Regions from separate parts of the Kurthia sp. YJT4 genome, predicted to be linked through region 1. Evidence: riboswitches for the same ligand, from Rfam matches in the RefSeq annotation. Region 1 holds a riboswitch; each other region holds the start of a gene.
The links. Region 1 has a riboswitch for cobalamin ahead of QN089_RS05835 ((2Fe-2S) ferredoxin domain-containing protein). Riboswitches for the same ligand answer to the same signal wherever they lie in the genome.
Positions count from the first base shown of each region.

Region 2: another riboswitch for cobalamin. It lies ahead of metE (5-methyltetrahydropteroyltriglutamate--homocysteine S-methyltransferase); the one in region 1 lies ahead of QN089_RS05835 ((2Fe-2S) ferredoxin domain-containing protein).
Region 3: another riboswitch for cobalamin. It lies ahead of QN089_RS07645 (Ig-like domain-containing protein); the one in region 1 lies ahead of QN089_RS05835 ((2Fe-2S) ferredoxin domain-containing protein).

Region 1 is NZ_CP126689.1:1,201,398-1,213,475, forward strand. Features, by position in the region: gene cbiQ (cobalt ECF transporter T component CbiQ) at 1-597, opposite strand, end outside; gene QN089_RS05825 (energy-coupling factor ABC transporter substrate-binding protein) at 584-877, opposite strand; gene QN089_RS05830 (energy-coupling factor ABC transporter permease) at 877-1,557, opposite strand; cobalamin riboswitch at 1,749-1,936, opposite strand; cobalamin riboswitch at 2,164-2,345, shown strand; gene QN089_RS05835 ((2Fe-2S) ferredoxin domain-containing protein) at 2,502-2,876, shown strand; gene cobJ (precorrin-3B C(17)-methyltransferase) at 2,876-4,507, shown strand; gene QN089_RS05845 (sirohydrochlorin chelatase) at 4,519-5,442, shown strand; gene cobK (precorrin-6A reductase) at 5,439-6,194, shown strand; gene QN089_RS05855 (precorrin-8X methylmutase) at 6,197-6,892, shown strand; gene QN089_RS05860 (cobalt-precorrin-5B (C(1))-methyltransferase) at 6,892-8,004, shown strand; gene cbiE (precorrin-6y C5,15-methyltransferase (decarboxylating) subunit CbiE) at 7,988-9,193, shown strand; gene cobI (precorrin-2 C(20)-methyltransferase) at 9,195-9,893, shown strand; gene cobM (precorrin-4 C(11)-methyltransferase) at 9,893-10,669, shown strand; gene QN089_RS05880 (cobalt-precorrin 5A hydrolase) at 10,669-11,802, shown strand; gene QN089_RS05885 (cobyrinic acid a,c-diamide synthase CobB) at 11,799-12,078, shown strand, end outside.
Region 2 is NZ_CP126689.1:985,958-998,035, forward strand. Features, by position in the region: gene ahpF (alkyl hydroperoxide reductase subunit F) at 1-1,312, shown strand, start outside; gene QN089_RS04735 (transposase) at 1,589-2,314, shown strand; one part of gene QN089_RS04740 (IS3 family transposase) at 2,365-2,818, shown strand; one part of gene QN089_RS04740 (IS3 family transposase) at 2,818-3,719, shown strand; gene QN089_RS04745 (transposase) at 3,762-4,328, shown strand; gene QN089_RS04750 (HAMP domain-containing protein) at 4,496-5,713, opposite strand; gene metE (5-methyltetrahydropteroyltriglutamate--homocysteine S-methyltransferase) at 5,995-8,298, opposite strand; cobalamin riboswitch at 8,452-8,631, opposite strand; gene QN089_RS04760 (TetR/AcrR family transcriptional regulator) at 9,167-9,748, opposite strand; gene QN089_RS04765 (glucose 1-dehydrogenase) at 9,973-10,707, shown strand; gene QN089_RS04770 (LacI family DNA-binding transcriptional regulator) at 10,912-11,880, shown strand; gene rbsK (ribokinase) at 11,883-12,078, shown strand, end outside.
Region 3 is NZ_CP126689.1:1,556,309-1,565,086, forward strand. Features, by position in the region: gene QN089_RS07620 (S8 family serine peptidase) at 1-1,547, opposite strand, end outside; gene QN089_RS07625 (ECF transporter S component) at 1,662-2,354, opposite strand; gene QN089_RS07630 (ABC transporter ATP-binding protein) at 2,347-4,002, opposite strand; gene QN089_RS07635 (energy-coupling factor transporter transmembrane component T) at 3,975-4,856, opposite strand; gene QN089_RS07640 (DUF4430 domain-containing protein) at 4,861-5,787, opposite strand; gene QN089_RS07645 (Ig-like domain-containing protein) at 5,869-7,413, opposite strand; cobalamin riboswitch at 7,538-7,719, opposite strand; gene QN089_RS07650 (transcriptional regulator) at 7,845-8,006, opposite strand; gene QN089_RS07655 (cyclase family protein) at 8,212-8,778, opposite strand, start outside.

The DNA of each region.
Region 1 (12,078 bases):
CGTCACTAAATAACCGACAGATTGAAACCAGCGGCGCTTTTTTTGATAGCCAAGACGGGATTGCTGGGCTTCATAAATGGCCTGCATACTTTGTAAAAAGACAAAAATAAAGCGATATGTGAGTTCACATAGTTCAATAAAAATAATCGGTATTTTTAATTGACGCATCGCATATGTGATAGCACTAATCGGCGTTGTCAGTGCAATAAAATAAAGACAACTAATACTTGCGAGCACCGAGAAAAAAAGGTGAAACGCTGTATCGACACTCGCTTTTCCGATAAAAAGTTGAACACTTCCAAATGACATACTCCAATAGTGAGGGGGAAGTGTGGCCGTTGTAAATGAAATAAGAATCGAAAAAATACTTGTTAGCAAAAAGAAACCCGGCAAAAGAAGTAATTTACAATAGAGTGATAATGGTATTTTAGCGGCAAATAAAATAAAAGTACTCATTACGAAAAACGTAATGAGTGAAATAAGTACATCCTTTGTGATGACAGCGAATAGCAAAAAACTCAGTGCCAATACCATCTTCTCTAAAGGATGTACGTTGCTTAAACGATTCGTATAAGCATATTGATCAATTGGAATCATGCGAAACCTTTTCTTTTTTCGTACGACCACGCATTAAACCGAAGAAGTAGCCGATAAAACCTGCACCAATTGCCGCTTGTAGTGCAAATAATAAACTTTCGATTTCGCCACTTGGTGGTTCCCAAATGCTCGAGAACCATGGTTCATAGCTTTTGTCGATTTCGGTAATGGCTGCCTCTGCTTCACCATCCGCACCGCCAAATTCAGCACCCTTTTGAATAAATAAAGGGAAGATGGCAAGGGCGATGACGATGAAAAGGAAGAATAGATTCTTTTTCATTATTCAGCTGCCTCCTTTTTCTTCGTGAAAATATTTAACATACGTAACTCTGCCACATTGTATTTTCGTAAGAAGTTCATAACAATGACCGTTAATAAACCTTCACTAATCGCAAGTGGAATTTGTGTGAATGAGAAAATACTTGCGAATTTTGCGAATGAAGCAAGCATGCCACCCGCTTCAGATGGGAAGGCAAGTGCTAATTGGAATGATGTAATAGTATATGTACCGAGATCACCAAGCATTGCGGCTAAAAAGACAGCAACGGAGAATGACCAACCTGCTTTTTGAGCGCCTTTGAATACATACCATGCGATAATTGGACCAGCGACTGCCATCGAAAAAGCATTCGCACCAAGTGTTGTAAGACCGCCATGTGCAAGTAGTAATGCTTGGAATAGTAACACAATTGAACCGACAACACTCATCGCCAGTGGTCCGAATAATACAGTACCTAAGCCGACACCTGTTGGATGTGAACAACTACCTGTAACCGATGGGATTTTTAACGCGGATAAGACGAAAGCGAAAGCCCCAGATAATCCAAGCATCATCTTCGTTTCAGGATGTTCTTTTACAGTTTTTCGAATCGAACGAATCCCCATAATGATAAACGGTAGGGAGATGGCCCACCAGAAAATCGCCCACTCAATCGGTAAAAAGCCTTCCATAATGTGCATCGCATTCGCACGATTTGGTACGATTAAGAGAAAGGGTAAAAAATAAACTAGCTTTAATAATTTCTTCAACACGTTCAAACGTCCTCCTTTTTCTTTGAGAATGTGCACAAAAAAACCTATTCTACAATATAGAATAGGTTAAAAAAGACATAGCAAAGAAAGCTGTCTTTCATACGCCTATCCTCGTAGGGTGAAATCAATCTTCGGTGGCAGGTCTCCTGGCTTCGCCTCATCATGTATCAACACCTTCCCGTTCATTGAACAGTGGCATATCGTTTATACACTCCGCTTCACAGTTGCGGGACAGCATCGGATTTACACCGATTTCCCTTTTAAGTAAGTGCGACAAGCAACTTACACCATCGAATCGTTAAAATTATTTGATATTTCTAAAAAAGCTTATCATAAAACGCTAAATTTTGACAATACGTATTTTTTTTAACAAAAATTTTTTATGTAAGAATACTGGATAAATGCAGAGATTTCAGTGTTTTTTCAAGGTAAATAAACTTTAATAATATTCTATCAAAATGAATTTTCAGAAAAGTGTCTTGAAAGTTAGACAAATTATGGTTATGATTATAACCAAGATTTTGAAATTACATATAACGATTGTATTTTAGGAGTGCCTATTATTTTTTAGGTTAAAAGGGAAAATGGTGAGATGCCATTACAGCCCCCGCTACTGTATAAGTGTCGAAACAGTCAGATCCATTGGCGAATTGCTGAGAAGGGACTGCGTTCGGATACACTTGAGTCAGGAAACCTGCTTCTAAAATCGGACAAACTTTTCGGTGGGAAGAGATTTGGACAAACTAGTAGTTGGGCTACGCTTATTTCGCTATGCCAATTTTTAGGATGTTCAACCTCTATTCGCCTAGAATAGAGGTTTTTTGTTTGCGCAAAAGCGGATCGTTCGGATACATACGAGGGGGATGTTAGACATGACAACTTGGAATTTGAATGGTGTGCAATCACACGTATTAATTTGTAATGGTAGTAGCTGCATGCGTAAAGAGGGAGAAGAAATTACACAAAAAATTCGCGCAGAAATTACAGCGCGTAACTTGGATGAGCAAATTCATACATCACGTACACGTTGTAATGGACGTTGTAAAGATGCATGTGTCGTTGTGCATTATCCAAAGGGCGATTGGTATAGCATTACGTCGGAAGAAGAAGCGACACGCTTTGTAGCGCAACTTGCAGGCGAGCAAAAAACGGTTGTACCGCGTATTACATTTGAAAATGGCGCGTTCGTTCGTAATGAAGATACACCAGCGATTAAGGGGATTTCAAAAGTGAAGGAGGAAGTTTAATGACACAACAAGGAAAATTGTATGTCGTTGGCTTCGGTCCTGGAGACTTTCAGCATATTACGAATCGTGCAGTAGAAGTATTAAAATCATGTGACGTTGTCATCGGTTATAAAACCTATGTCGATTTGATTCAAGATTTAATTACAGCGACAGCCGTAATTAGTACAGGGATGACAGAAGAAGTGTCGCGTGCGCAAGAAGCAGTAAAACAAGCAGAGGCAGGTAAGTCTGTTGCCGTTATTTCAAGTGGCGATGCAGGTGTGTATGGTATGGCAGGACTTGTGTACGAAGTGTTAATTGAACAAGGTTGGACGGAGAAAACAGGTGTACCGATTGAGATTGTGCCAGGAATTTCAGCTATTAATTCATGTGCATCATTACTAGGCGCACCCGTCATGCATGATGCTTGTACGATTAGTTTGAGTGACCATTTAACACCATGGGATCTAATTGCAAAACGAATTGAAGCAGCTGCGATGGCAGACTTCGTTATTGCTTTTTATAACCCGAAAAGTGGTCGTCGTACACGTCAAATTGCGGAAGCACAGCGCATTTTACTGATGTATCGTCATCCAGATACGCCTGTAGGTCTAGTGAAAAGTGCTTATCGTGAGACGCAGCAAATTCAGATGACGACATTACAGGATATGTTGGAACACGATATTGGGATGTTGACGACCGTTGTCATTGGGAATTCGTCGACATTCATGTATGACGGGAAGATGATTACACCGCGTGGTTATCAGCGTAAATATACACTTGGTGAAGAAAAACAACCGTTAAAGCCACATCAGCGTTTGAAAAAAGAAGCAGAACCATGGGCGATGGATCAGGAAACAGGAAAGTCATACGAGCCACAAGCAATTGCTACAGTGGAGCCGAAAAAGCTTGAAGTAGATACGTTAGCACTTGCAGAGGAAGTGCTTGGCTATCTTGGTGGAACCGTTGTTGAACCGAAACAATATGTTCACCAGAAGATGGAGGCAATTTTCGAGTTTGCGGTCAGCCCAGGCGTAGCGAATAAGAAGATTACACCACAGCAAATGCTTGTATTGGCTGAAGTAGTTGGTGAAAAAGGTTCGATGGAATATACGCCAGACCATGAATTTATTCTTCGTATTCCAACCACATCACCTGAACGTATTACCGATCGTTTGCGAGAAGTCGGTCTCATAATCGCACCGGTTGGCGATGTTGTGAAAATGAAGGCATGTGATTTCTGTGACGGTGAAAAAGCCGATGCGATTCCATATGCAGATGCACTGCAAGAGGCATTTGGTGGAATGAGCTTACCGAAAACATTAAATATTGGTTTTAATGGCTGCGGAATGGCTTGTTATAAAGCAGTGATGGATGATATCGGAATTGTTTACCGAAAAGGTGCATTCGATGTCTTTATCGGCGCAAAACCTGTCGGACGGACAGCGCACCCGGGTCAACCTGTAGTTGAGGGACTAGACAAAGAACAGTTAGTACCTCTTGTAGAATCGATTATTCAAGAATACAAAGCAAATGCGCATCCGAATGAGCGCTTATTCAAATATTTTAAACGTGTGAAGAAGATTGGAAACTTTATTTATCAAGATCTCACACCAAAAATCAAAATTGCCCCTGCACCTTGTGGGGATTAGGAGTGTTGAAGATGAAAACAGCAGTATTAATCGTAGGTCATGGTAGTCGTCTACCAGCAGGAAATGAAGAAGTACGTCAATTTGCAAAGCGTATTGAAGCGCAATTACCAGAACAATTATTAGTGGAAACATGTTTTTTAGAATTTGAAAGTCCAAATATTGCACAGGGAATGAAGGCGTGTGTCGAGCGCGGCGCACAAAAAATTATTACGATTCCAATTATGCTTTTACAAGCAGGGCATTCAAAAATTCATATTCCAATGGCGATTGATGAAGCGAAAGAATTGTATCCACATGTATCGATTACATATGGTCGTCCATTAGGCATTCACCCAAGTTTAATTGATATTTTAGAGTACCGTTTAGCAGAGAGTGGTTTTGTAAAAGACGAACAAGATGAAGATACGACGGTCTTATTAGTAGCACGCGGCGGTAGTGATTTAGATTCAAATAGTGATGTTTATAAAATCGCGCGCTTATTGTCAGAGCAAATTGGTGTGCGTAATGTAGAGCCTGCATTTATGGGTGTGACCTATCCAACAGTGGATGAGGGGATTGCGCGTTGTGAAAAATTAGGTGCGAAAAAAGTATATATGCTACCGTACTTCTTATTTACAGGTATCTTAATGGAGCGCATGACTGATTGGAAAGCGCGCTATGATACGGAATACGATATGGATATTACATTATGCGAATACTTTGGCTACCATTCATTACTTGAAAAAGTAGTAATTGAGCGTATTGAAGAGGCATTAGCTGGCGATGTGAAAATGAACTGCGATACGTGTACATATCGTATTAATGCATCTGAATTTGTCGACCATCATCACCATCACGACCACGACCATGATCATGGGCATCACCACCATCATCACGATCATGACCACAACCACAGTCATGACCATGCGCACGACCATAAGGAAGTGCATCAATAATGTTTTTTCTAGCAGGAACGAGTGATGCGCGTGCGCTAGCTGTTCGATTGAATAACCATCACGATGTTTTAGCAACAGTAGTGACGGATTCAGCGGCTGCGAGTTTACAAGCAGAGGGAATTGCGACACATGTCGGGCGCTTAACAGCAGAAGAGATGGCTGAAAAAGTGACAGCACGCGGTGATCAAATCATTGTCGATGCAAGTCATCCCTATGCAGAAGAAGCATCAAAAAACGCACAACAAGCGGCACAGTTAGCAGGTGTCCCGTATTGTCGCTACGAACGGATGTCTGAAGATTATGAAAATGACTTGATTACAGTTGTTGAAACATATGAAGAAGCAGCGCTTGAAGCGAAAAAGCGTAAAGGGAATGTGATGTTGCTGACAGGGAGTAAGACGCTACAGATTTTCACGAAGCATTTACTTGGTGAAGAAGAGATTACATTAATCGCACGCATGTTACCGCGCATTGACAATATGGAAAAATGCGAAGCACTTGGTTTACCGCAAAAGCAGATTATTGCGATGCAAGGACCGTTTACAGCAGAGCTAAATACGGCGTTATACAAACAATACGATACGACATTGATGATTACGAAAGAGAGCGGGAAGGTTGGTTCGGTTGATGAAAAAATCACGACAGCTTTAGCACTTGGAATTGAAGTGATTTTGATTGCACGTCCGAAAATGGATTATCCGAATATGTTCCGTAACTTTGATGATATTGAGCAATTTATAGGAGGCATTTGATCATGACAAATGAGCAACAAGAAAAAGAATTATTTATTAATACCGACAACTTTAATACGGATTTCACACCTTTAACAGTAGAGCCGAACCGTATTTATGAATATAGTTTTGAAACGATTTTAGAAGAATATGGTCCGCATGATTATTCAGAAGATGAGTGGTCAATTATTCGTCGTATCGTGCATGCATCAGCCGATTTTGAATTAGGAAAAAGTGTCATTATTCATCCAGATGCGATTCGTGCAGGTATTGAATCGATTCGTGCTGGACGACCTGTGATTGCAGATGTACAGATGATTCAAAGTGGTTCAGGTCGTAAACGATTCCAAAAACATGGTGGCGACCTATATTGTCACATTGCAGACGAAGATGTATCGAAAATGGCGAAGGAACATAATACGACGCGTGCGATTATTTCGATGCAAAAAGCAGCGCGCTTACATGAAGGTGGTATTTATGCGATTGGGAACGCACCAACTGCACTACTAGAACTGATTCGTCTCATTCGTGAAGGAATTGCAAAGCCCGATTTAATCATTGGTATGCCGGTTGGTTTCGTGTCAGCAGCTGAATCAAAAGAGGAATTATCGAAAGTGACAGAAGTGCCTTTCATTACGAATTTAGGTCGTAAAGGCGGTAGTACGGTAACCGTTGCGGCACTAAATGCGATCTCGATTTTAGCTGATCGCCAAGACTAATGGAAAAGAAGAAGAAAAAAGACCCGAAAGATATGCGCCATGGCTATACGACAGGCGCATGTGCCACTGCAACAACGAAAGCAGCTCTAATTGCTTTACTTTCGGGTGAAGAACAAGAATCGGTGACGATTTTTTTACCGGTTGGAAAATATGCCACATTTACGATGGAGCATACCGTACGAGAAGGAGAGGCTGTTCGTTGTGGCACGATTAAAGATGCAGGAGATGATCCTGATGTGACGCATTTAGCACTGATTGAATCGACTGTATCTTTTATTGAAGGTGATGCCATCGTTTTAGATGGTGGTGTCGGTGTGGGACGTGTAACAAAACCAGGGCTTCCTGTGCCTGTTGGAGAAGCAGCGATTAATCCTGTACCGCGTAAAATGTTAGAGGAAGTTGTGAAAGAGACACTCGAACATTTCGGCGTGAAGCGAGGTGTGAAAGTCGTCATCTCGGTTCCAGCTGGTGAGGAGTTGGCGAAAAAGACATTGAATGGTCGCTTGGGAATTGTCGGTGGTATTTCCATCTTAGGAACGAGAGGAACCGTTGTACCGTTTTCAAGTGCAGCTTATATGGCGAGTATTGCTGAAGCTGTTAGTGTTGCACATGCAGCAGGACAAAAACATTTGATTTTAACGACAGGTGGACGGAGTGAGCGCTATGCGATGGCGCTTTTTCCTGATTTAGCTGAAGAATGTTTTATTGAGATGGGTGATTTTGTCGGTCATGCATTGAAGCACTGTAAAATACATGACATTCCGCAAGTGACATTGGTCGGTATGATGGGGAAATTCTCAAAAGTGGCACAAGGGGTCATGATGGTTCACTCGAAAAGCGCGCCAATTAACTTTGAGTTTTTAGCAGACCTTGCAGCAGAGAGTGGTGTACCGCCCGCATTACAAGAAGAAGTGAGGCATGCGAATACGGCTTCGCAAGTAGGCGAGATTATGCTAGAACATGGCTATCAAGCCTTTTTTGATCGTCTTTGCATGGCGTGTTGCCATGCGTCGATTCAACATGTGAAAGGAAACATCAATGTGAGTACCTACATTTATTCAATGAAGGGCGAGCAATTAGGAAGGGCTGAACAAATTGACAGCATCGATTAAATTAATCGGGATTGGTGATGGGGGAAAAGCTACCTTAAACCAACAAACAACCGAATGGATTGAACAAAGTGATGTATTAGTCGCAGGTGAGCGTGTTCTTGCCTTTTTCGATACATATGAAGGACAAAAAATCGTCATTAAAGGCGGTTTAAAACAAGTTGTGGAACAGATTCAAGCAGCTACAGGTAACATTGTCGTACTAGCTTCAGGCGACCCTCTTTTTTACGGAATTGGACAATATCTTTCGAACAAAATGCCATTAGAGATTTATCCGCATGTGAGTTCTGTTCAACTTGCATTTGCACGTTGTCAAACGAGCTGGCAAGATGCAAAAGTGATTAGCTTGCATGGGCGTTCAATAAAAGGTCTTGCTCAAAAGATGAATGGTGAAAAGAAAGTGGCGCTTTTAACAGATGAAGTGAATTCACCGAATGCCATTGCACAGTATTTACTTGATTTTGGCTTCCATGAATATCGTGCTTTTGTCGCTGAAAATTTAGAAGGTGTGGAGGAACGCTGTCGTCATTTCACATTAGAAGAGATGAAAGAAGCAGCGTTTTCGCCACTGAATGTGGTCATTTTAATCGCACAGGAAACACCGCATGTATGGCCGCTTGGTATTGAAGATGAGGAATTTTCACAGCGCAAGCCAGATAAAGGGCTGATTACGAAAAAAGAGATTCGTGTGTTATCCATTCAACAATTAAATGTGAAGCCAGATTCGATTATTTGGGATATTGGCACATGCACAGGTTCGATGGCGATTGAAGCAGGACGTATTGCAAAAGAAGGAGCAGTCTATGCGATTGAGAAGAATGAGCCTGATTTAGCAAACTGTCTTGAAAATCAGAAGAAATTTCGTGTAGATGTGACGGCGATTCATGGGAAAGCACCTGAGCGTTTAGACGAATTTCCGAATCCAGATGCGGTCTTTTTAGGCGGTACAGGCGGAAATATTCGTGATTTATTGACGATTTGTTCAGAACGCTTAAATGAAGGTGGGCGCATCGTTTTAAATGCGACAACAATTGAAAATTTAGCGAAGGCCGTTGAGATTTTTAAAGAATTGGGTCTACACGTACATATTATCCAAGCGCAAATCGCACGTAGTAAGCCGATTTTGGATATGACACGTTTTGTTCCACTCAATCCAATCTTTATTATTACAGCGAGCAAGGGGGAAAATTAAGATGGCAACATTGTTCGGCTTAGGGGTAGGTCCAGGAGATCCCGAATTAATTACAGTGAAAGCTTTTCGTGTGATGAAAGAGTCACCGGTCATTGCCTATCCAAAGAAAATGAAGGGCAAAAAAAGTTACGCACAGCGCATTGTTGATGTCTATGTGAATGGCATGGATAAGGAGATGCTTGGGCTTGTGTTCCCAATGACAAAGCATCAGGAAACATTAGACCGCGAATGGAATAAAGCAGTTGATGAAGTATATGCGCGTATTGCGGAAGGAAAAGACGTAGCATTCGTAACAGAGGGCGACCCAATGCTCTTTAGTACGTTCATTCACTTGATGACATTGATGCAAGAACGTCATCCAGATGTCGACATTCAAATGGTTCCAGGGATTTCATCATTTAATGCCTCTGCTTCAAGATTAGGTATTCCACTTGGTGAAGGAGACGACCATATCGCGATGATTCCAGCAGTCGACGATTATGACGCGATGCGTCGCGCGATTGAAAATCATGATGCCATCGTCTTTATTAAAGTGGCAAAAGTAATTGATTTAATGCTTCAAGTGTTACGTGATTTAGACTTATTAGACCGCGCACATGTGGTCACAAAAGTAACGTCCGATGAAGAAATCATTTGGAAAACATCTGAACTTGATGGTGTCGAGCTTGAATATCTTACATTAATGGTGGTGCGTAAATAATGAAAAAAATTTATATTGTTGGTGCAGGTCCAGGAGATCCTGATTTAGTAACAGTAAAAGGATTACATATTATTCAAACAGCTGATGTTGTGATGTATACAGATTCTTTAGTGAATCAAGAATTAATTGCGAAGGCTAAGCCAGAAGCGGAAGTTGTGAAAACAGCAGGTATGCATTTAGATGAGATGGTACAAGCGATTGTCGATCGTGTAAATGAAGGGAAAGTGGTGGCACGTGTTCACACAGGAGATCCAGCGATGTACGGTGCAACGATGGAACAGATGGCGATTTTACAGCAACATGATATTACATGCGAAATTATTCCGGGTGTGAGTTCTGTATTTGCGTCTGCTGCAGCAGTAGGAGCCGAGTTAACAATTCCTGATTTAACACAGACACTGATTTTAACGCGTGCAGAAGGTCGTACTCCTGTACCTGAATTTGAAAAATTACGTGATTTAGCAAGTCATCATTGTACGATTGCACTATTTTTAAGTGCGACATTAACGAAGAAAATCGTGCGTGAATTACAAGATGCAGGTTGGTCGGATGATACGCCAATCGCAGTAGTACAACGTGCAACATGGCCAGACCAAAAGATTGTACGTACGACATTAGTGAATTTAGATGAAGCGATGCGTACGAACGGAATTCGTAAACAAGCAATGATTTTAGCTGGTTGGGCATTAGATCCACATATTCATGAAAAAGATTATCGTTCGAAATTATATGATAAAACATTTACGCATGGTTTCCGTAAAGCGGTGACAGAGTAATGGTCATCGAGTTACGTGACGATGTATTAGCGCCAATTGAAGTGAAGCATCCGTATGCGATTGTCGCAATTACTAAGCATGGTGTGGAAATTAGTCGTAAACTACACGCGGCATTGCCAAACACAGATGTCTATTATATGAGTAAGTTTGAACGTGGTGATGAGCGCGCGCATAATGTTCAATTATTTAGCGGCAGCGTGCGCATGTTATTCCCAGCATTATTTAAGCATTATCAAGGTATTATCACCATTATCTCACTCGGTGCAGTCGTACGAATGATTGCACCTGTGTTAGTCGATAAAAAGGTCGACCCAGCTGTCGTTGTCATCGATGACCGCGGTGAGAATGTCATCAGCATGTTATCAGGGCATCTTGGCGGTGCAAATGCTTTAACGCATACGGTAGCAGAAGCTCTACAAGCGAATGCGATTATTACAACAGCATCCGATGTTCAAAAGACCATTCCAGTTGATTTATTCGGTGCGAAATTTGGCTGGCAGTGGGACTCTGATACACATTTGACACCTGTATCAGCTTCAGTTGTCAATGAGGAACATGTGGCGATTGTACAAGAGACAGGTGAAAAAGATTGGTGGATGCATGATACACCGATGCCGACGAATCTAAAACAATATGACACGATTGCAGAAGCGATGGATGCAAAACCACAAGCAGCACTTGTAATTACACATCGCCTCTTACAACCAGATGAACTGATTGAAAATGCGGTCGTCTACCGTCCGAAATCATTAGTCATTGGTATGGGGTGCAATCGTGGTACATCAACAGAAGAAGTAGAGCAAGTCATTCAAGAAACATTACAAGAACTCGGTTTATCCATCAAAAGCGTGAAGGCACTTGTGACATTTGAATTGAAAAAAGATGAGCCTTGCTTCCATGAGGTTACGTCAAAATATGACTGGGAATTTAAGTGGTATTCAAAAGACGAGTTGAATGCAGAACAAGTGACAGCACCTTCGGATACGGTCTTTAAATATACAGGTGTTTACGGAGTAAGTGAACCAGCTGTACGTCGTTATAGTGGGAACAGTGAACTATTATTAGTGAAGAAAAAATCAGGAAATACAACCATTTCGGTTGCGGAAATTGTTTATGAGGATGTGAGAGAATGAATCGTTTTGTCATCGCAGGGACGAATAGTGGTGTAGGAAAAACAACACTTACGATTGGTTTAATGGCAGCATTACAAAAAAAGGGTTTGACGGTACAGGGATTTAAATGTGGCCCCGACTATATTGACCCATCATTCCACCAAGCTGTAACAGGTAGAACATCGCGTAATATTGATAGTTTCATGTTTGAAGAAGACGTTGTAAAAGACATCGTCATGCGTGCAACTGCATCAAGTGATGTCGCGATTATTGAAGGTGTTATGGGATTTTATGATG
Region 2 (12,078 bases), 220 kb from region 1:
ACCACTTGGTCATGAGTTCACGTCGCTTGTACTGGCGTTATTACAAGTAAGTGGCCGTGCACCAAAAATTGATGAATCAACAGTAAAACGTATTCAAGCGATTAAAGAGCCAATGAACTTTGAAACATATGTTAGTTTAACATGTCATAACTGTCCAGACGTTGTTCAAGCGTTAAATATTATGTCTGTATTAAATCCAAATATTACACATACAATGATTGAAGGCGGCGCTTTCAAATCAGAAGTAGAAGAAAAAGAAATCATGGCTGTACCAGCAGTTTACCGTGATAAGGATTTCTTTGAAGGTGGTCGTATGACATTAGATGATATTCTAGATAAATTAGGTTCTACAGTTGATGCTGCCGAATTCAATGATAAAGAACCATTTGACGTGTTAGTAGTAGGTGGAGGTCCAGCAGGTGCAAGTGCAGCAGTTTATGCAGCACGTAAAGGTGTGCGTACGGGAATTGTTGCAGAACGCTTCGGTGGACAAGTAAATGATACAATGTCGATTGAAAATATTATCGGTATAAAAGCAACAGAAGGTCCAAAATTTGTTGCAAGTCTTGAAGCACATGTATTAGATTATCCAGTTGATGTGATGAAAGCACAACGTGTGAAAAATATTGAGAAGAAACAATTAATCGAAGTTGAATTAGAAAATGGTGCAGTTTTAAAAAGTAAAACTGTTATTCTATCAACAGGTGCTCGCTACCGTCAATTAGGCGTAAAGGGTGAGCAAGAATTTAAAAATAAAGGTGTAGCATATTGTCCACACTGTGATGGCCCATTATTCAAAGGTAAAGATGTAGCAGTAGTAGGCGGCGGTAACTCAGGCGTTGAAGCAGCAATCGATTTAGCTGGAATTGTGAACCATGTAACACTTCTACAAAACACAGGTGAGTTAATTGCAGATACAGTTCTACAAGAACGTTTACGTAGTTTACCAAATGTAACAATTATCACGAATGCTTTAACATCTGAAATTACAGGTGATCGTACAGTGAATGGTATTGAATATATCGATGCTGTAACGAAAGAAAAACATCATGTAGCACTTGATGGTGTATTCATTCAAATTGGTTTATTACCAAATACAGAATTCCTAGAAGGTTCTGTTCAATTGAATGAACGTGGAGAGATTGTTACAGATCGTAATGGAGCAACAGATATCGATGGTGTGTTTGCAGCAGGTGACTGTGCAAATAGTGCCTATAAACAAATCGTTATCTCAATTGGTGCAGGTGCAACAGCGGCATTGAGCGCATTTGATTACCTAATTCGTCATACAGAAGAGTTAGTAGAAGTATAATACTTTTCCATAGTTAAGCATTAGAAAATAGGCTGGACATAAGTGTAAAAAATACTATCCTATATGAGCATAAAAAAACTGGAATCGTGCTGTGGCGCGATTCCAGTTTTTTGGGCTCTACAATAAATAACGTTGGTGAAGAAAAAAGCACCGAGCTCACATGAGATCGGTGCTGGAACTTCACTAGCGTTATTTTTTATATAAAACCATAGAAAACAAGTGAGTTTCCCGATAGAATAAAAGTCGACTAAAACCCATACTAAAGGAGAGACTCACTTGCATACTACTCATGATATTAAAAATTTACTAGATATACAAGACCCAAACATCACTTTTTCCGATGCATGCGTGGAAATAAAGCAATATAGAGGAAAGGTATGTAAATTTATTTCCGCTACACTTACCTATACACCGACCCATTGCGCGGTTTGTGGTATGAAAAATGAACACTTTTCCGTGATTAAAAACGGGACACAAACCTCTCGCATCACGCTGCCACTCACGGGGGTGCATCGTACCTTCCTTTTACTGAAAAAGCAGCGTTTCTTTTGTAAAAGCTGGTCCTGTACTTTCGTGGCGCATTCGTCTATTGTCGATCGCCATTGTTTTATTTCCAATCAAACGAAAGCACGCGTTACGATGAAAGCGACCGAAGCGCAATCCATCACGTTGATTGCCCAAGATGCGATGATTTCGGTGTCTTCTGTACAACGCTTTATTCAAGCGTATGCGAACGAATGCTTGAAACCAACGAATCGACTCCCGGAAAACCTGTCGTTCGATGAATTTAAATACGCCAGAGGGCGCATGGCTTTTCAATACATTGATGCCCAAACCGGCACGATTTTGGATATTTTACCGAGTCGCTTCAGTTTTCATATTAAGAACCATTTCTACACGCGTTACAGCTATCGTGAACGCTGTTCGGTCAAAACCATTACGATTGATATGAATGCCGGATATGAAAAACGCATACAAGAACTGTTTCCAAAAGCGAAGTGAACTGCACCCCATTTGTTAGACACATACTAACAAGGAGGTGCGGTTTTTCTATGGGAAAAATGAGCCCTGAAGATAAATTAGCAGCGGTTGAACGCTATCTAAATGGCAAGGAAAGCTCTAGAACGGTCGCTGCGGATTTTGGTATTTCACATCGTTATTTATTAGGCTTAGTGAAACAATATCAGCACAATGGTGTAGAGGTTTTTGTCAGACGATATACAAACTATACAAAAGCGTTTAAACTAGACGTACTTAACTATATGACTGAAAATGGTACGTCCTTTAATGAAACAGCTGCGATCTTTAATATTGCAGGTGCTTCATCGATACAGAATTGGAAAAAACAATTCGAAACTTTAGGAGAGGATGCCCTTCAGCCAAAGAAAAAGGGGCGTCAATCCATGAAAAAAGAATCGACTAAACAACCTAAAAACGTACTAGCAGAAGGCTCTACTAAAGCTCTTCAAGCGCGTATTCAGCAGCTTGAAATGGAAAACGAGTATTTAAAAAAGTTGAATGCCTTAGTTCAAGCCAAGGAAAAATCACCAAAGAAGACAAAGTAAAGGTCATCTATGAATTAAGGCATAAATACTCGGTGAAGGCGCTTGTGGCATTCGCCAAAATCAAACGCAGTACGTACTACGCTATCGTGAAGAAGATGGATCAACCAGACCCAGACGCTGATTTAAAAGCTGACATTCAAGCCATTTACGATGAACATGAAGGTCGTTACGGTTACCGTCGCATTCGTGATGAGCTGGCGAATCGTGGGCAAAAAGTGAATCATAAAAAGGTTCAGCGCATCATGAAAGAGCTTGGCTTAAAGTGTATTGTCCGCATGAAAAAATATAAATCATATAAAGGCACAGTGGGCGAAATTGCCCCAAATATTTTAGACCGCCAATTTACAGCAGAAGCTCCAAATGAGAAGTGGGTAACGGATATTACAGAGTTTAAATTATTTGGCGAAAAGCTTTATTTATCGCCTGTTTTAGACCTATTTAACGGAGAAATCATCACGTACACGATTGGCTCTAGACCAACCTTTTCACTTGTTTCAGACATGTTAGATAAGGCTTTAGAACGTTTACCAGAAGACCACCAGCTATTAATGCATTCGGATCAAGGATGGCATTATCAAATGAAACAATATCGCCACACGCTTCAATCGAGAGGGATTGTGCAAAGTATGTCTCGAAAGGGTAACTGTTACGATAATTCAGTGATGGAGAATTTCTTTGGGATTATGAAGTCCGAATTCCTTTACCTAAAAGAATTTGAAAGTGTAGAGCAGTTTAAATTGGAACTTGAAAAATATATAAATTATTACAACACGAAACGCATGAAGGCAAAATTAAAGATGAGTCCAGTGCAATACCGAACTCAATTTACCCAAGCTGCCTAAAATAACCGTGTCTAACTTTTAGGGGTCACTTCAAAGATCATCATCGACCGATTCCATCTCGTTCAATTGATCAGTCGTTCGATGAATCAACTGCGAATCCAAGTCATGAATGGTTTTAGACGTGGGCACAACGAAGATCAGAAGAAATATCGTCGGCTGAAAAGATATTGGAAACTACTTTTAAAAAACGAAAAAGACCTGACCTATACCCTTTATAAACCGTTTGGGTTATTTGGGCAAACGACGGATAGGACCGTTGTCGATACATTATTGAACTATGATGAACGTTTACAAGTCAATTATACACTGTATCAATCCCTATTAAATGCCATGAAAGACAAAGATATAAACGTCTTACAAACGCTCTTAAAACAGCCTTTACACGAAGAAATTTCACTCGATTTTAGAAGAAGTATGCGCACATTAAAGCATCACTTAAGTTCCATTGAAAATAGTTTTATGTATCCATTCAATAACGGAAGAATTGAAGGCATCCACAATAAAATCAAAGTCTTAAATCGTGTTGCCTATGGGTATCGTAATTTCACGAACTACCGTCAGCGAATCTTCATTCATTTCAAATTGAAAAGAGCGAGTTGCGTTTCATAAATGAAACACAACTCGCTCGAAAAAACCGACTCTTTTATTCTATTAAATAATCTCACCAACGTCATTTGACAAAGAGCCAATAAAATGATTTTTTAGTTAAAAAAACACAAAAAAAGAACTTTCCTCTAATTAATGAGTCAAAGTTCTGTAAGTGAAAAATTAATATTTTAAGATAGTTGATTAGATATTTCAAAAAAGTTTTTATAAATCGCTGTATAAATTTTTTGAGAGAGTACTGGGTTATGAATAATTGCAATAATACCCTTGTATAGAATATCTTGGTTAGGTTTTTCTATATGAATCAATTCGGATAGAATTTCTTTTTCTGTAGTATTCATCCGTCCTCTTAAATTCATGCTATTTAACCATGTAGAGAGTGATAAAATCATATATGGATTAGCTAATTTAGCGATTTTTTGATGTTGTTCTTCTTTTAATAGTACTCGTCTAATATATGGGTTTAAATCTTTTTCGTTTTCTAAGAAAGAATGAATATCCATAGATAATAACATAGATTGTTTTGATAGTTGACCAAGGTTTGTTGGCTCCATACCATATAAATTTACAGGTTTTTTCTGTTGTTCGTCGAGTTGTGTTAATAAGATGTTTAGCTGTTTGGATAACTTGCCCAATTCATCTTCACTTTCCTTTAAACGAACAGAATAATCCCCTTTGTTCAAACGAGCGATTTTCTTTTGCATAATCGTAATCGGTCTAAATAGTCGATTCATAAAGATAAGCTGTATTAAACAAACAACAAGTAAAAGAACAACTAAAATAATAATCGTTGTTTTAATTTTATTATATTCGCCTAAAAGATATGCATTAGCATCAAAGTCTATTCCGTAATAGGCGAACATTTCACCATCTTTATTAAATAAAGGCTTTAAGACCGTAATCCATGTACCAAAACGATCGGTATAAATTTTAGAGTATGTTTGTTTTTTCGTTATTTTCATCTCAGCAATGGCATCGGCAATGACTTGTGGTTGTGTATAAAAGTCACCAATTAATAAGTCTGATTTTTCAAAGGCTTCCATGAGGAATGTTGGGCCTGAGATGACACTTGTTTGACTCCCATTACGCAACTCGACACCAAATAAATAGCCTTGAGCAACTTGCGGTTGGTAATTGGCTAATTTATCAAATTTTGCAATCATTTTTTTTTGTAGTTCTTCATCTTGTGTTGCAACAAGCTTTTCGACATCCGATGTTAATACTTCTTTTGACCATGCTTTCATCGTACGTTCTGAATCTGTAGAGAGACGACTCACTGTTGCATTCATATTCATGTAGTAGTTAATGGAAGTAATGATTAAAGAGACTAAAATCGTAATAATCGATGCAAATAAAATACTTTTAGATTTTAATGACAAATATTTCATTGAATCTCCCTTGTCTCGTGGAATAATAATATACATAACCATACCACTTTATACTAAAGAAGTTAATACTTTCGGTTCAATTTTCACTAATTAAAATAAAACAAAAAGTGTACAAATAAAATGATTAGCATGGTACATATTACTTTACGAAATTGATAGAATTTGATGCATACAAAAGATTTATAAGCATAAAAAGTAAAAACCCTTAGAATAATACATAATTCAATCATTCTAAGGGTTCTTTAGTTTTAAATTATTTTATATTAAAAAATTGAGGTGAGTTAAAATGAAATAGGTTGTTTTTTAATCTGGCTTCTTAATTGCTTTGCAGCACTTACCATATTTTTTAGTGCGTCAACGGTTTCTTTTTCGCGACGTGTTTTAAGTCCGCAGTCTGGATTAATCCAAAATCTTTCTTTTGGAATGATATTCAAACTATCTTCTAAAATCGTATACATTTCTTCTATACTCGGTACCCGTGGACTATGAATATCATATACACCTAAACCAATACCATATGGATAAGGTGTATGTTGCAATGAGTGAATTAATTCACCGTGACTACGTGAAGTTTCTAGTGAAATAACATCTGCATCTAGTGCAACAATCGGTTCAATAAAATCATTAAATTCACAATAGCACATGTGTGTATGAATTTGCGTACTTGGTTGAACGGCAGCTGTAGCTAATTTAAATGCATTAATTGACCAATCTAGGTAATCTTGTTGACGCGACTGTCGTAATGGTAAACCTTCTCGTAAGGCAGGTTCATCGACTTGAATGATTTGGATACCACTTTTTTCGAGTGCAAGAATCTCTTTTTTAAGTGCAAGTGCAATTTGGATAGCGACTTTACTACGTTCGATGTCATCACGTACAAATGACCAATTTAAAATGGTGACCGGTCCTGTTAACATTCCTTTGACTAAACGATCTGTTTGTTCTTGAGCATCTGTTGTTTCTTTAACAGTCATCGGTTCAAGCCATTCAATATCGCCATAAATAATAGGGGGTTTTACACAACGTGAACCGTAAGATACAACCCAAGCTTTTTTAGTAAATGCAAAACCAGCTAGTTTTTCTCCGAAATATTCCACCATATCTGTTCGTTCAAATTCACCATGAACTAATACATCTAAATCTAAATCTTCTTGAATTTTAATCCAGCGATTTGTTTCTGCACGTAATTGAGTTTCATAAAGCTCTGTTGAAATTTCTTTTTTACGCCATTGCGAACGTATTTTTTTGATTTTTTCTGATTGTGGAAAGCTTCCAATAGTTGTTGTTGGAAAATCAGGTAAGTGTAATCTGTTTTTTTGTGTAATAATACGTTCTTCGAAAAGCTGTGAACGATTAAAATCTTTCTTGTTAAGTTGTTTGATTTCTTGTGCAACAGTCGAGTTATTCCGAGATACATCGGTAGCAAGTTTTTCAATAACCATTAAATTTTCTTTTATTATAGATGGGGTTTCAAAAGATTGATTACGAATATAATAAGTGATATGACGCAATTCATCTAATTTTTCATCTGCAAATGCAAGTGCATTATATAAGACAGTTGGCAATGCTTTTTCAGCAGCGGTTGTGACAGGTGAATGTTGCAAATTACAAGAAGGTTGTAGCCACAATGCTTTTGGCGAAACTAATTGTAAGATAGCTTCAACTTTTTGTGTGACCTCTTTTAAAGGGCTGACCCAAATATCACGACCATTAATAATACCAGCAGCTAATACTTTATTTCCTGGGAAACTGTATTGCTTGATTGCTTGTAAATTATCTTTGTATCCATGAACAAAATCCAATCCAATACCTGCTACAGGTAGTTGTACAATTCTTTCGTATTGTGGAATTGCTTCAAAATAAGTGGAAATCATTAAATTCGCACCTGGTACATGATCAGCTAATTGTTGATAGATCACATCAATTAATTGTAGTTGTTCTTCGTCTAACTCTTGCGTGAACATTGGTTCTTCAAGTTGAATCCATTCAGCTCCTGCATCTACAAGTTGTTGAATTACTTGTTCGTAAAGTGGTAATAGTTGCAAAATAAAAGATGCGACTGTTTTTTCACAATAGCCTTTTGTTAGCTGAATAAAAGAGTATGGACCAATAAATGTTGGTTTTGGAGTTGTTGATAATACAGATTTTGCTTCATTGAATAAATCAAGTAAGTAGTTGTGTCCTAATGATAGTTTTTGTTGTTCGTATTCTGGAACGATGTAATGATAGTTCGTATTAAACCATTTCGTCATTTCGCACGCAATTGTTGTGTCTGAGCCACGTGCCATCGCATAATATGTTTTCAATGAAGGTTCTGATTCTAATGTATGATATCTCTCGGGAATTAGACGGAACATAAAAGCTAAATCTAACATACGATCATAATAAGTAAAGTCACCGACTGTTATTTGTTCAATTCCTTTATCTTGTTGTTTTAGTAAATTTGCTATGCGTTGATTTTTTAATTCTTTTTCAAATTGACTTTCTGAAAGTTGTTGATTCCAAAATTGTTCTACTGTTCTTTTCCATTCGCGGTTTTCACCAATATATGGATATCCAATCGTTGTACTTGATACAGTTGTCATTATAAAAAACCTCCTTTTGAATTTACATAAACCAAAATAAAAAGACTATTTCTTAAAGGAAATAGTCTGAAGCGTTATCTATGCATACTGAAAAAGAGGAATAATTTCCCCGTCTATGCGCACAGAACACCACCTATCTCCACGTAGGTATTTGGTGTGTACTAGAAGATGGCTGGTCTCCTGACTTATGCTCAACATTTTTCAAGCCTTCCCATTAAAGAACAGTGGCGTTGTTTGAAAAACTCCCAATTACAGTTGCGGGACAGTGGCGAATTTACATCGCTCTTCCCATTTAAACTTATTTTCATAAGTACCATTTCTTACACGTTATGTAATTAGAGATTACTATAACATAAAACTATTAGAATAAAAAGAAAAAGAGAAATATTCAGAAAAATATACAACTATTTCATCTGAGAGATTTAATTATTAGAAAGAAGTTAGGAAATAAAAAAGTAATGTATTTTAAACACGAAGAAGTGAACCAATAGGAACGTGTAGAAAACCACCTTCAGCAAAAATAGCTTGAGCTGAAAATTTTATAGGAAAGTAGTGATTAGAAGTTTGAATTTATATCCACATGCTACTGACTTAATGTAACGGAGAAAAAGAAGAATTCTGTACGGTTTTCAGGTAGTACTTCAGTTTGAAGAGGATGGATATAACTGTGAAAATATCATCTTATATGAGCATGAAAAATCGGAATCGCGCTATGGCGAGGTTCCGGTTTTTCGTTGCGAACTCTAAAAGAGAAAAATGAAATGTTTTTTCTCATCCTCTTTTCTTCTGATGAATATTTAGTCATTTAAAAACTACATCCCAATTTTTAGACATATCTAAAAATTGGAGATGTAGTTCAATCATACTTTTATAAGACTTCAGCTTCTTGAAACACCTTGCTTTGCAAATAGGTTAGTTTTTTTGCCATGACTTCCGGTTTCTCTTTGAAATCTTGATTCATCCAATAAATAAAAAAGCCAAGACTTGCATATGTTGAGTAGTAACTAAGAGCAGGTACCTCAATCGGTAAGTCATCTTTTAGTGCAATCTCTTTACCGGTTAGTTGTACGAGGCTGTCACAAAAACGATTTTGAGAACCAGGCAGCATCTCTCCTTTAATAATGAGAGAGAAAATGAATTGATTTTGATAAATATATTCAAAAATAGCTAAGTGGAGTCGCTCATCTGTAGATGAAATTTTCCCCAGTGCTTGGTAACTCTCTCTAAAGTAGGTTAGTAGTTCTGTAAGATAATCATCAAAGATTGTGCAAAGAAGGTCATCTAAATCTTTATAGTGAGAGTAGAATGTAACACGATTACATGTAGCTTGCTGTGCAACTTCCGTTACTGAAAGTGAACGTAAATCATGTCCTTCTTTTAAAAGATGGATGAGTGCAGCTTTTAATTTTTTCTGTGTGCGTAAAATTCTACGATCTTGTGAAGAAGACATCAAATCATTCCTTTCATAATGTCATTATGCCATTATTTCCATTTAACAGAAAGTTTATAATTACCTAAATTAAGCTATGTGTGAACAAGTTGTGTTATAATTAATTTAAAATTAAATAGTTTATTATTAAAATATTTAGCGCTTTTCTATTGACAGTATGCATGAAAGTTTGTTAATTTACAAGTGTAGTTTATTTCTGAAAGATTTTAAGGAGGAGTTTTATAATGGCTCGTTTAGAAGGTAAAGTAGCAATTATTACAGGTTCAGCTCAAGGTATGGGAGCTGCACACGCAAAAAAATTCATCGAAGAGGGCGCTAAAGTCGTTCTTACGGACTTAAATGAAGAAAAAGGTAACGCATTTGCTGCAGAACTTGGCGAAAACGCTATTTTCGTAAAACAAAACGTTGCAAACGAAGAAGATTGGAAAAACGTTGTAGCGAAAGCTGAAGAAGCATTCGGTCCAGTAAACGTACTAGTAAACAATGCTGGTATCACTATGGCTAAATCAATCACTGATACTTCAGTAGAAGATTACCGTAAAATCGTTGAAATCAACCAAGTTTCTGTATTCTTAGGTATCAAATCAGTTGTTTCTTCAATGGAAAAAGCTGGTCAAGGTACAATCGTAAACATTTCTTCACTTAACGGTTTAGTTGGTGGCGCTGTAGGTTACACTGATACTAAATTTGCTGTACGTGGTATTACAAAAGCAGCAGCTCTTGAGTTAGCTCCTAAAAACATCCGCGTAAACTCTGTACACCCAGGTGTAATTGCTACACCAATGGTTGTTCAAGAAGATACTAAAGCAGCAGTTGAAGCATTCTCTAAAATGATTCCTATGGGTCGCGTAGCTGAGCCAGAAGAAGTTTCTAACTTAGTTCTTTACTTAGCTTCTGAAGAATCAAGCTACTCAACTGGTTCAGAATTCATCGTTGATGGCGGTATGTCAGCACGTTAATTCGTTTTACCAAACATTTATAGCTTCTATTGATTTTCTCCTATTGTATCTTGGGGTATTAGCAGGTAGAGAATCTTTAAAAGGAAGGATTGCGCATTGGCGTAGTCCTTCTTTTTATATAAAAATAGGTGTTTGACATGAGGATAAGAAGTCGTTATATTTATGTGGAACCGGTACCATATGAGTTTCAGAGGAGATGAAAAGATGCCGACAATTCGAGATGTAGCAAAGGAAGCGGGTGTATCTTCATCTACTGTTTCACGTTATCTAAATAAAAACGGGTATGTGAGTGAAGAGGCAAAAAAGTCGATTCACGCAGCAATCGAATTACTGCGTTATCGACCTAATGAAATGGCACGTTCACTTGCGACGAAGAAAAGCCAAATGGTGGCTTTGCTTGTGCCAGATATTACGAATCCTTTTTTTACAGAGTTAGCAAAAGAAATTGAAGAACAAGCCTATCAATACGGCTTTACAATGATTCTTTGTAATATTGGAAATGAACATGAAAAAGAAAAACAAATCATTGAACAATTGCAACAGCAGTATATTGCAGGATTATTTATTGCGACAAAGCAAATAGAAGCGAGTTACTATGAAAAGTTGCAAATTCCCATGGTCGCTGTAGACCGCGTTTTATCAGAGAAGATTCCGACAATCAAAACGGATCACTTCCTCGGAGGTCAAATAGCTTGCCAACACTTGATGGCTTGTGGCGTAGAGAATGTACTATGTATTCGAGCATCGAGTGAAGAGGATGTTGCAAATGAACGAATAGCAGGCTTTTATTCTTGCGCACAAACATTACAAATTGAAGAAGTAATTAGTGCATATGAAGTGGAAGCGACAAAAATTTTGGTGCTTGAAAAACTACAAAATCGAACATATGAAGCAATCTTTGCAAGTAGCGATGCGATGGCAATTGGCACGTTAAAAGCGATTCAACAAATGAATTTACGTATTCCAGAAGATATTCAGTTGATTGGTTATGATGGTATTCGCATGACAGAATGGACGACACCTACGATTACAACGGTTGCACAACAAATTACGCAAATTGGACAAAGAGCTGTTCGCTGTTTATGGAAGCAAATGCAAAATGAAGATATTCTAGAACGTCACCAACTTGTAGCACCTATTTTAATAAAAAGAAATTCAACTAAAGGAGAATAAATATGATAACAGTCATTGGTAGTATTAATATGGATATTGTTGTAGAAACAAATCTATTTCCGAAACAAGGAGAAACCGTTTTAGGGGAGAGTTTTCACACTGTTCCAGGAGGTAAAGGAGCAAATCAAGCGGTTGCAGCGGCTCGATTAGGTGCGCATGTACATATGGTAGGTGCACTAGGTAATGATGCATTTGGAC
Region 3 (8,778 bases), 350 kb from region 1:
TCAAATACATAGACTTTTTTCTTTTTAAGTTTCGGTATAATAACCTGCGCTTCACGCGTTTCTTTGATGCGTTTTCCGTTCATATAAAGAATATTTTTTAAAAAATCCTTACTACGCGACTGCTTCCACGTTAATTTTACTTGTCCTGTTGGTAGTAAATCAGCCGTTAGCTGTTTTGGAGCTTGTGGTTTTGTGATATCTTTCTTTGTTCGAATCGTTGTCGTGACCACTTCCGAAAAATCTCCGTCAGCATTTACAAAACGGAATGAAAAAGTTAGCTTTTTATTTGCAGGAAGGTTTTTTAAGGTTAATTTATTAGCTTTACTGCGCTGAATCACGCGTTCATTTTGTAATACGATAACGTCTTCTTTTTTACGATTTGTTAGTGAAAAAGAAGCTTCATGATCCGTCACTTTTCTTGTTGAGATGACGGGCTTTCTATCTAGTGGTACAGGTGCTTTTATCGCTAAAATCGGATAGGGCTTCTCTTTTTGCATCTGTTTTAACTTTTGAACAAGTTGCGTACTTGAACTGTACGGATAACGTTCTTTTAATAAAGCAAGTAATCCTGTAATATGCGGTGCTGCAAAAGACGTACCCGTTACATAACTCACTGTACCAGAACGGTTAATCGCTGGTACATCTTCACCAGGTGCTAAAAAATCAACCCGTCCTTGATGATTTGAAAAACTACTAATATCTTGATAACGATTAATCGCCCCAACACTGACCACTTCTTTATAACTTGCTGGATAACGAACCTTTTCATAGTAACCATCATTGCCTGTAGAAGCGATCATTAAGATATCTGCCTTATTTGCCTTTTGGATGACTTGATGTAGTGCTGTTAAATCATTAGGCAGGCCAGAAGATAAGTTAATGAAATCGATTTGATGATCAATTGACCACTGAATCGCACGTACAATATCAAAAGCAGAGCCTCTTTTTGTGCCATCTGCATATTTTAAAGCATATATTTGAACATCGGGTGCAATCCCTTGCGAAAATCCATTAAGTAGATACGGCTTAGCAGCAATAATCGACGTAACGAGTGTGCCATGTCCTAAACCGTTATGACCGCGGTCAATCGAATCTGCTTCATTCACAGTTGTATTCGGATCGTCTGGTGCAAATACGAGGCGTTGCTTGATGGCGTGTTGCAAACTCGGTATTGTCGCTACACCGGTATCAATAACAGCTACTTTCACATTTTTCCCTGTATAAAGTGATGCAGGTGTGACAGGAATACGTAGAAGTGATAAATTCCACGTTGGTTTCGTCGGTTCATTTAATAATGTGACAGCTGTATTTTTTTCAATCGTACTATCTGGGAAAGCTTGGTGAAAAGTACGCTGTTCAGCTGTTGTAAGGTCCGTTAAGATGAGTTGTAAATCTGGCAATATTTCAGCGTTTTTCGGTAACTGTTTCTTCATATCAACTACGTCTTGATGTGGTGTAGAGATGATGACTTCTTCTGCAGCAGCGCTTATGGAAGATGTCATAACGAGACCTAGACAACAACTTGCCGCCAATAATAACCTTTTCATACCAAAACCTCCTTTAAAGTGTTGTTACTCCATTATATGAAAAATGAAGTCCTGTATTCAATAGTTGTCCTGAAAATTGAAAAAGAGCAGCGATTACTACGCTACTCTTTTAATTTAGGTCGTCTGCATGACCCCGTATTTAATTTTTAACCGTTCTAGCTTGTCACCAATCGGTTTTGTAAGTAACCACAGGAAAATGACATTTGAAATCATATACGTAATAGTGAATGGAATCGCTGTGATGATTTTAGAACCATACACAATCCAACTAAAGCCGTTACCAAGCGATAAAACCGTCCAAATATCCATGAGCATCGAATACATGATACCTGAGAAAATCCCGTAAAACAGTAATGAGATTTTTGATTCCATCCAGTTCGTTTTACCGAGTAATCCAGCAATGTAGCCGAGAATACCAAGCGTGAACATTTGAAAAGGTGTCCACGGACCTTGACCGAATAAGATATTCGACGTAACAGCAGATACAGCACCCGTTAGAAAACCTGCTTCTGGACCAAGTTTAAAGCCTGTAATCGCAACAAGCGCTGTCATCGGTTTAAATGCTGGGATAAAGGCGAATGCTGCACGTCCTGCCACCGTAATTGCCGACATCACTGCGATAATTAATACTTCTCTCGCATCGGGTTTTCGTCTTTCAAATGATAAAAAGAAAGGAATACAAGCAAATACCATGACAAACATGGAGATTAAATTGTATTTTCCATCTTCTAATAAAGTCGCTCCAATTAAAATCCCAATAGGAATAATCACAAAAAAGATAATGAGTGAAATGACCTTTTTAGACATGTGTCATCACCTCTTGTAGAGATTGACAACGTGCAATTAACTGCTCTGTCGTTACAACATCTTCAAATAATTGACGACACATACGATTCGTCGCAGTCGTATAGAAGTGATTACCACTGTAAAAGGCAGCTGGTGTTCCTTTTGCGACGATTTCACCGTCAAAGAACATCGCACAAGACGTTGCATGTTCAGCCGAGAATTCGACATCATGCGTCACCATTAAAATTGATGTCCCTTGACTTTGTAAGTCATGTAGAATACGAGCTAATACTTGTTTAGATTCACCGTCTAGCCCCTTCGTTGGCTCATCTAGTACTAAGATTTTTGGATTTTTAAGTAGTACTTTTCCAAGTGCGACTTTTTGCTGCTCACCACCGCTTAAATCATATGGATGTTGAGCAAGTAGATGGCGAATTTGAAGTAAGTCAATTACGCGATCAATAGCTGCTTGATCTTTTGACATCATGGCGAGTTCAAGTTGCACTTCTTTTTCGACAAGCAATGTTGTTGGATCTTGTGGTAGCATCGAAATCATACCTTGATACAATTCTTTTTTTGCATATTTTTTAAGTGGCTTGTTAAAGATTGTTACTTTTCCGCGATGCGGTTTTAATAGCCCCGTTATTAAGCCGAGTGTTGTGGATTTACCCGTCCCGTTTCCACCAACAATACTTAGAAATTCACCTTGATGGAGCTGAAAATTCAATCCTCGAATTAAATCTTCTGCATGACGGTCATAGCGAAACCATACATCTTGTACATCTAGTACGACTTCACCAGAAGACTCTGCTTCTTGAATTTGTTTATGGTCTTTTTCGTAATGCTTTTCAAGCCATGTGCGTCCGTCACGAATCGTTAAAGGTGTTTCATCTGATTGCTTGAGTGCATGATGTACACGAAGCGGTGTTGGCAAACCAAGCAACATTGGATGATGTGCATCAACATGACGTAAACGTGTAGCCGCTTTAATGGGTGTATCATTTGCAATAATTTCACCTGCATCTAAAATAATGACCCGATCTGCAATCGGATATACTTCCTCTAATCGGTGTTCAACAAGCACAATCGTTAAACCGAGTTCTTTATTGAGCTTTTGAAGTGTTGCGATAAATTCACTCGCTGCAATCGGATCGAGTTGTGATGTAGGTTCATCTAGAACCAGTAGTTGTGGTTGCATCACCATAATACTCGCTAAATTGAGCAGCTGTTTTTGACCACCTGATAAGTCTGTTGTATTTTTTCGGAACCATGTTTGAATACCGAAGAAGCTTGCCATTTCAGCAACGCGACGACGGATTGTCATAGAATCGTAACCCAGATTTTCAAGACCAAAGCTCAATTCATGCCATACTTTATCCGTTACAATTTGTAGTTCAGGTTTTTGAAGTACATAACCGATTTGACTGGCTGCTTCACGCTGAGGCAAGTCTTGTAAAGCGACACCATTGAAATGAATCGTTCCAGACATTTGACCATGTGGCGTTAATTCACGTTTTAAATGCTTTAATAATGTACTCTTACCACATCCTGATGTTCCGCATAATACGACGAATTCACCTGCTTCAATTTCAAGAGAGATGTTTTTTAAAGTTGGTTTTGTTGCAAGTGGGTAACTAAACGTTAATTGATTGATTTCAATGAGCGCCATTTGAATGCCTCCAGTACTTCAATAAAAATAGGTAGTGACACGAGTATACCATAACTAATCGTCATGAAAATCATCGAACCGTCCCATACGATTGGTGAGAACGTTGGATAGTAGTAGAATTCGTTCCAACCGAAATAGCTACATAGCAGTTGCATGATAAATAAAATGAAAATACCGCTGAGTGCAATCCCATCTAATCGATCAAAGCGAAATAATGAAAAAGTTGAGCGCCCCTTTAATCCGTAGCCGCGCGCTTTCATCGAATCAGCTGTTTCAATTGCATTTTCTAAAGCCCACGAGATAAGGATGGATAAAATACGAGTTCCAGCTTTAATACGATGCCAAACCGAACCTGAACTAGGGTCCATGCCAATCGCACGTTGCGCATACATAATCTTCTTAATTTGATGACCGAATAGAGGTACAAGGCGCATCGTTAATGAGATTAGTAATGCCACAGCAGGGGATACTTTCGTAAATAAATATAAAAATTTATCAGATGTCATGACCGCATTAAATGCACTAAACCAAAAGATAATGGCGATTAACATGATAGAAGCAGCAAATCCATAAACAATAGCTTCGACTGTAATCGGTTGTTCGTTGATATAGAGAATCGCTGTTTCGCCTTCATGAATGAGTAAAGGGTTTAAAATAGCTGCTACCAACATGAATGGAAGCAGCCATTTAATCGATTTCAAAAAACTTTTCTTTAATAAAAGAAAGCTTGTGACAGTTGCACCCGTAAAACTAATCATAAGAAGAATAGGATGCATGTAAAACATCGTTAAACCAATAACAGCGAAAAAGTAACTGAAAATAACGAGTGGGTGAAAATCATGAAGTGATTTCATCTAACTACCACCCTAAGTCCGTTCCACCATTAGTTGTATATTGCAACTCAATGCGGTCACCATCTTCAAGTTCATAATTACCTACGCCAACAGGTGCCTTTACACCGTTAACTGTATACATCCAGCCACTTAATGAACCTGCTTGTTTTTCGTTTATATGATTAATCCCGATAATATAAATACCGTACATTGGATTTTTTTCGTAATTAATATAAATACCGTATTTTGAACGTAGTTTTGAAATGGCATCCCAAGCTGTATCGCCTTCTTTAATTTCAATTTTTGCGTTATTTAATAGTACACCACTTGCTGGTACATATTTTTCACTTTGTAGGTTTTTCGGTAATAGCTCATAATGATCAGGATTTAGTAATGTGCGCATGCCAATTGTAATCGTTGCATATTCTTTTTTCGCTGGTTTTTCTACAGGTTTTTCAGGTGTTGACGGTTTTGGTGTCGATGGCTTCGGTGTAGAAGTCGTTGTCTCTGGTTTTTTCGTTACCGTCGTTTCTTTTTTCGTTACCGTCGTTTCTTTTTTCGGTTCGTCTTTTTTGACTGGTTTTTCTGTTTTTGTTGGTTGTTCTTTAGAGGTATTATTAGATGTTGTTGTTTCCTTTTTTGCTTCTGGTTTTTGTGTTTGAGATGGTGTCGATGTTGATTTCTCCACTGTAGAAACGGACGAATTCGTTGACGTTGTCGTGTCGTTTTCAGATGTAGCAGCCACTTCTTTCGTTACAGAACCTTTATCATCTTGCGCCGTTTCTTTTGTTTCTTCTTTTTCTTTTGCTTTTTTCTGTTCTTCGTCATTTAGAACAACGACTTTTTTTGCTTCTTCCTCTTGCTCATTTTCATATTGCTGTGCGGTTTGCACTTTACAGCCTGTTAAAAGTAAGGTTGCAGATAGCGCAAATAGTATAATTTTACTTTTCATGTTGTCCCTCCTTTTAAGATAGCAATAGGGCTGTTCCAAGATTTACATCTTAGAGCAACCCTTATTCGCTATGTGTAAATCTTATTTACTTTTTACTGTAACTGTAACGGATTTACTTGTGTAATTTGATTTTTTCGCATACACTTTTACTTTTGTTTTTTCTTTTAATGTTGGTACTTTAATTGAGAAAGAACCTGTTTTTGTGCTGGCAGTTGCTTTATATGTTTTGTTTCCAATTTTCGCATATACTGTTGCACCTTTTGTTGTTGATCCGGTTACTTTTTTAGCGCCTTTTACAAGCTTACTTACTTTTGGTGTTGCGGGTGTTAAACGATCAGCCACTTTTTGTGTAATGGCTTTGCTCTTATTACCAGCTAAGTCAGTTACATAGAATTTCACTGTCGCATTGGCTTTGAACGCAGTTTTTACTGGATATGAGAATTTACCTTTTGCATCTGCTTGAACTGCTGCTAATTTTTTCGAACCATTATAGATTGTAACCGTTGCATATGGTTCTGTCGTACCTGAAATTGTTTTTGTTGTGTTCGCCACTTTTGTAACACTTAATGATTTTGGTGCAGTTGTATCATACTTTAAAGAAGAAGCTTTTGCATCTGCTAAATCAAAGAATGTATTTTTATCTGATGCATAACGATCATACGCAACAAGACCTAACATTGCACTTGTTGTTGCAAAGAGTTGTGGACTTTTTTGATCTGGTGTTGTTTTAAAACCACCTGTTGTTGCATCAAAGTTTAATAACATATTTGACACAGCCCAGTGACCATTTTTAATAAATGCACGTGCTGTTTTTGGATTAATGCCATTCTCTGTTAGAGCGATGACCACTTGAGCTTGTGAATCGACACTATTACCGCCCCATGGATTATAACCTGCAACATCCGTTAATTGGCTTGACATATAATCTAAACCTTTACGAATTGACGCTTTGACAGCTGGATCTGAATCATAGTTCGCAAGTGCGCTTAACACCATCGCAGCCATGTCGACACTCACGCCATTTTCAACATCTTCAGCCCAAGAGAAGCCACCATTTTCAAATTGTGTGCTTACTAAATAATCCACCATTGATTTACGTGAGAAATCAGCGTATTTTGCACCTGCTGGGAAGCTATAATCTTTCGCTTCTAAAGCACGTAATACATATAAATAATCTGTGATGTATAAACTTTTCGCTGCTTTACCTGCTACTAATTTATCACCTAATAAGTTAATTAAGTTATAACCCGCAACATTTTTCGGATCTTTACCGATTGCAGTAATCGCTAAAATTATTTTTGATAATGCGCCTGGCGAACCACTAAATTGACCTTTTTGCTTCTTTAACTCACGTTCAACATCTTTATAGAATGTTGTGTAGTAATCTTTACTTACAGCGTAATTTGAACGCGCAAAATTAAGTACTGCATCTGAACTTTGGTAAGTTGGTGTTGATACATCTGGTAATGAATAATAATAGTTCGATGTTGCTTTTAATGTATTCGCTACATCAACTTTTTTAACTGTAGGTACTTTTGCTTCTGCTTGTAAAGCCGTTGCTGGTACAGCTGAAACGACTAAAGCTGCTGATAATGTTGCTGGAATCACCCATTTTGATTTAAACATAAAAATAACCCCCAAATTGTTTTGATTTGGAGGATTAGCTAACACGAAAAGCTCACGTTCTAAAGACATGAAGAATTATGTAACAATATTTATACTTACGTGCGTCTAATCCACCCCTCGAAGATTGAAACGAATGATGAAAGCAGGTCTCCTGGCTCTATGATCACATTACTTTGACAACTTCCCGTATAAACACAGTGTTTATATGTCATTTCATCCCATATTACAGTAGCGGGGCTGCATCGGATTTTCACCAATTTCCCTATTATCTAGCCTAAAACTAGCACTCTCATCTGAAAGAATATTCAATTATCTTAATAGAAAGTATTCCATACTCTATAAAAAAAGTAAATAACTTTTCATAAAAGAAGGTCTTAGGACATACAAAAACCTCTACTTTACACATTAAGTGGAAAATAGAGGTTTAATACCTAGCTAATCTCTTGAATTGTGGCGTCTCTCTTATACTCATTAAATGCATACAATTGCTCCTCTGTTAATTGTTTGACATATAAATGGTAATTCATCGACTCCAACCCATAATTTTCGCAAGCCTGACAATATATTTGATAACCTTCCATAAAGTGTTCCATTGAACATCTCTCCTTTTGTTATATAACAGTTTCATTTGTTGTACTTAATATATAACAGATGAAAAAAGATGTCAACTCATTTTCTGAAAATTCAACGAAAATATTTGGTTTACATAATAATATTATTTTTGAAACAAAAAACACCTTGAGATGACAAGGTGTTTCCACGACAAATGAGTCTGTATAGTTTAAGACAAATGAGCCTTTATTGATTCGGTGTAATCGCAAATGAGCGTACGGGAAAACCAGATGCTTTTTCAGGTTTAGCCACGATATTAAAGATAACTGCCCCTTTTGCCGGAAGTTGATCTAAATTCGTTAAAAGTTCGACTTGATACGTATCTTGTTCTAAAACGAAATACTCTGCGGCTAATGAGCCATGTTTTCGATATTCTTCACTCGAATCTGTATCAAATGTTTCATGACCAATCGCTTTAATGCCTCGTTCTTTGAATAAAAAAGATAATACTTCGACAGACCAACCTGGCACATGAGCCACGCCTGCTTCATCAATATTATTAAAGATATCATGGTCGGGCCAGCGCTTCGACCAGTCTGTGCGTAATGCGACAAATGAGTCGGCTTCAATGATGCCATTTTGATCCTCAAATGAGAGGATGTCTTCAATCGTTACCGTGTGACCTGGATTCTTTTGTACTTGAGCTGTAATATCTACAACAATAAGTGGCAGTACTAACTCCTGAAGATGAAGTTCCTCGATATAGCGTGTATCTCGTACAAAGTGTATCGGTGCATCAAGATGTGTTCCATA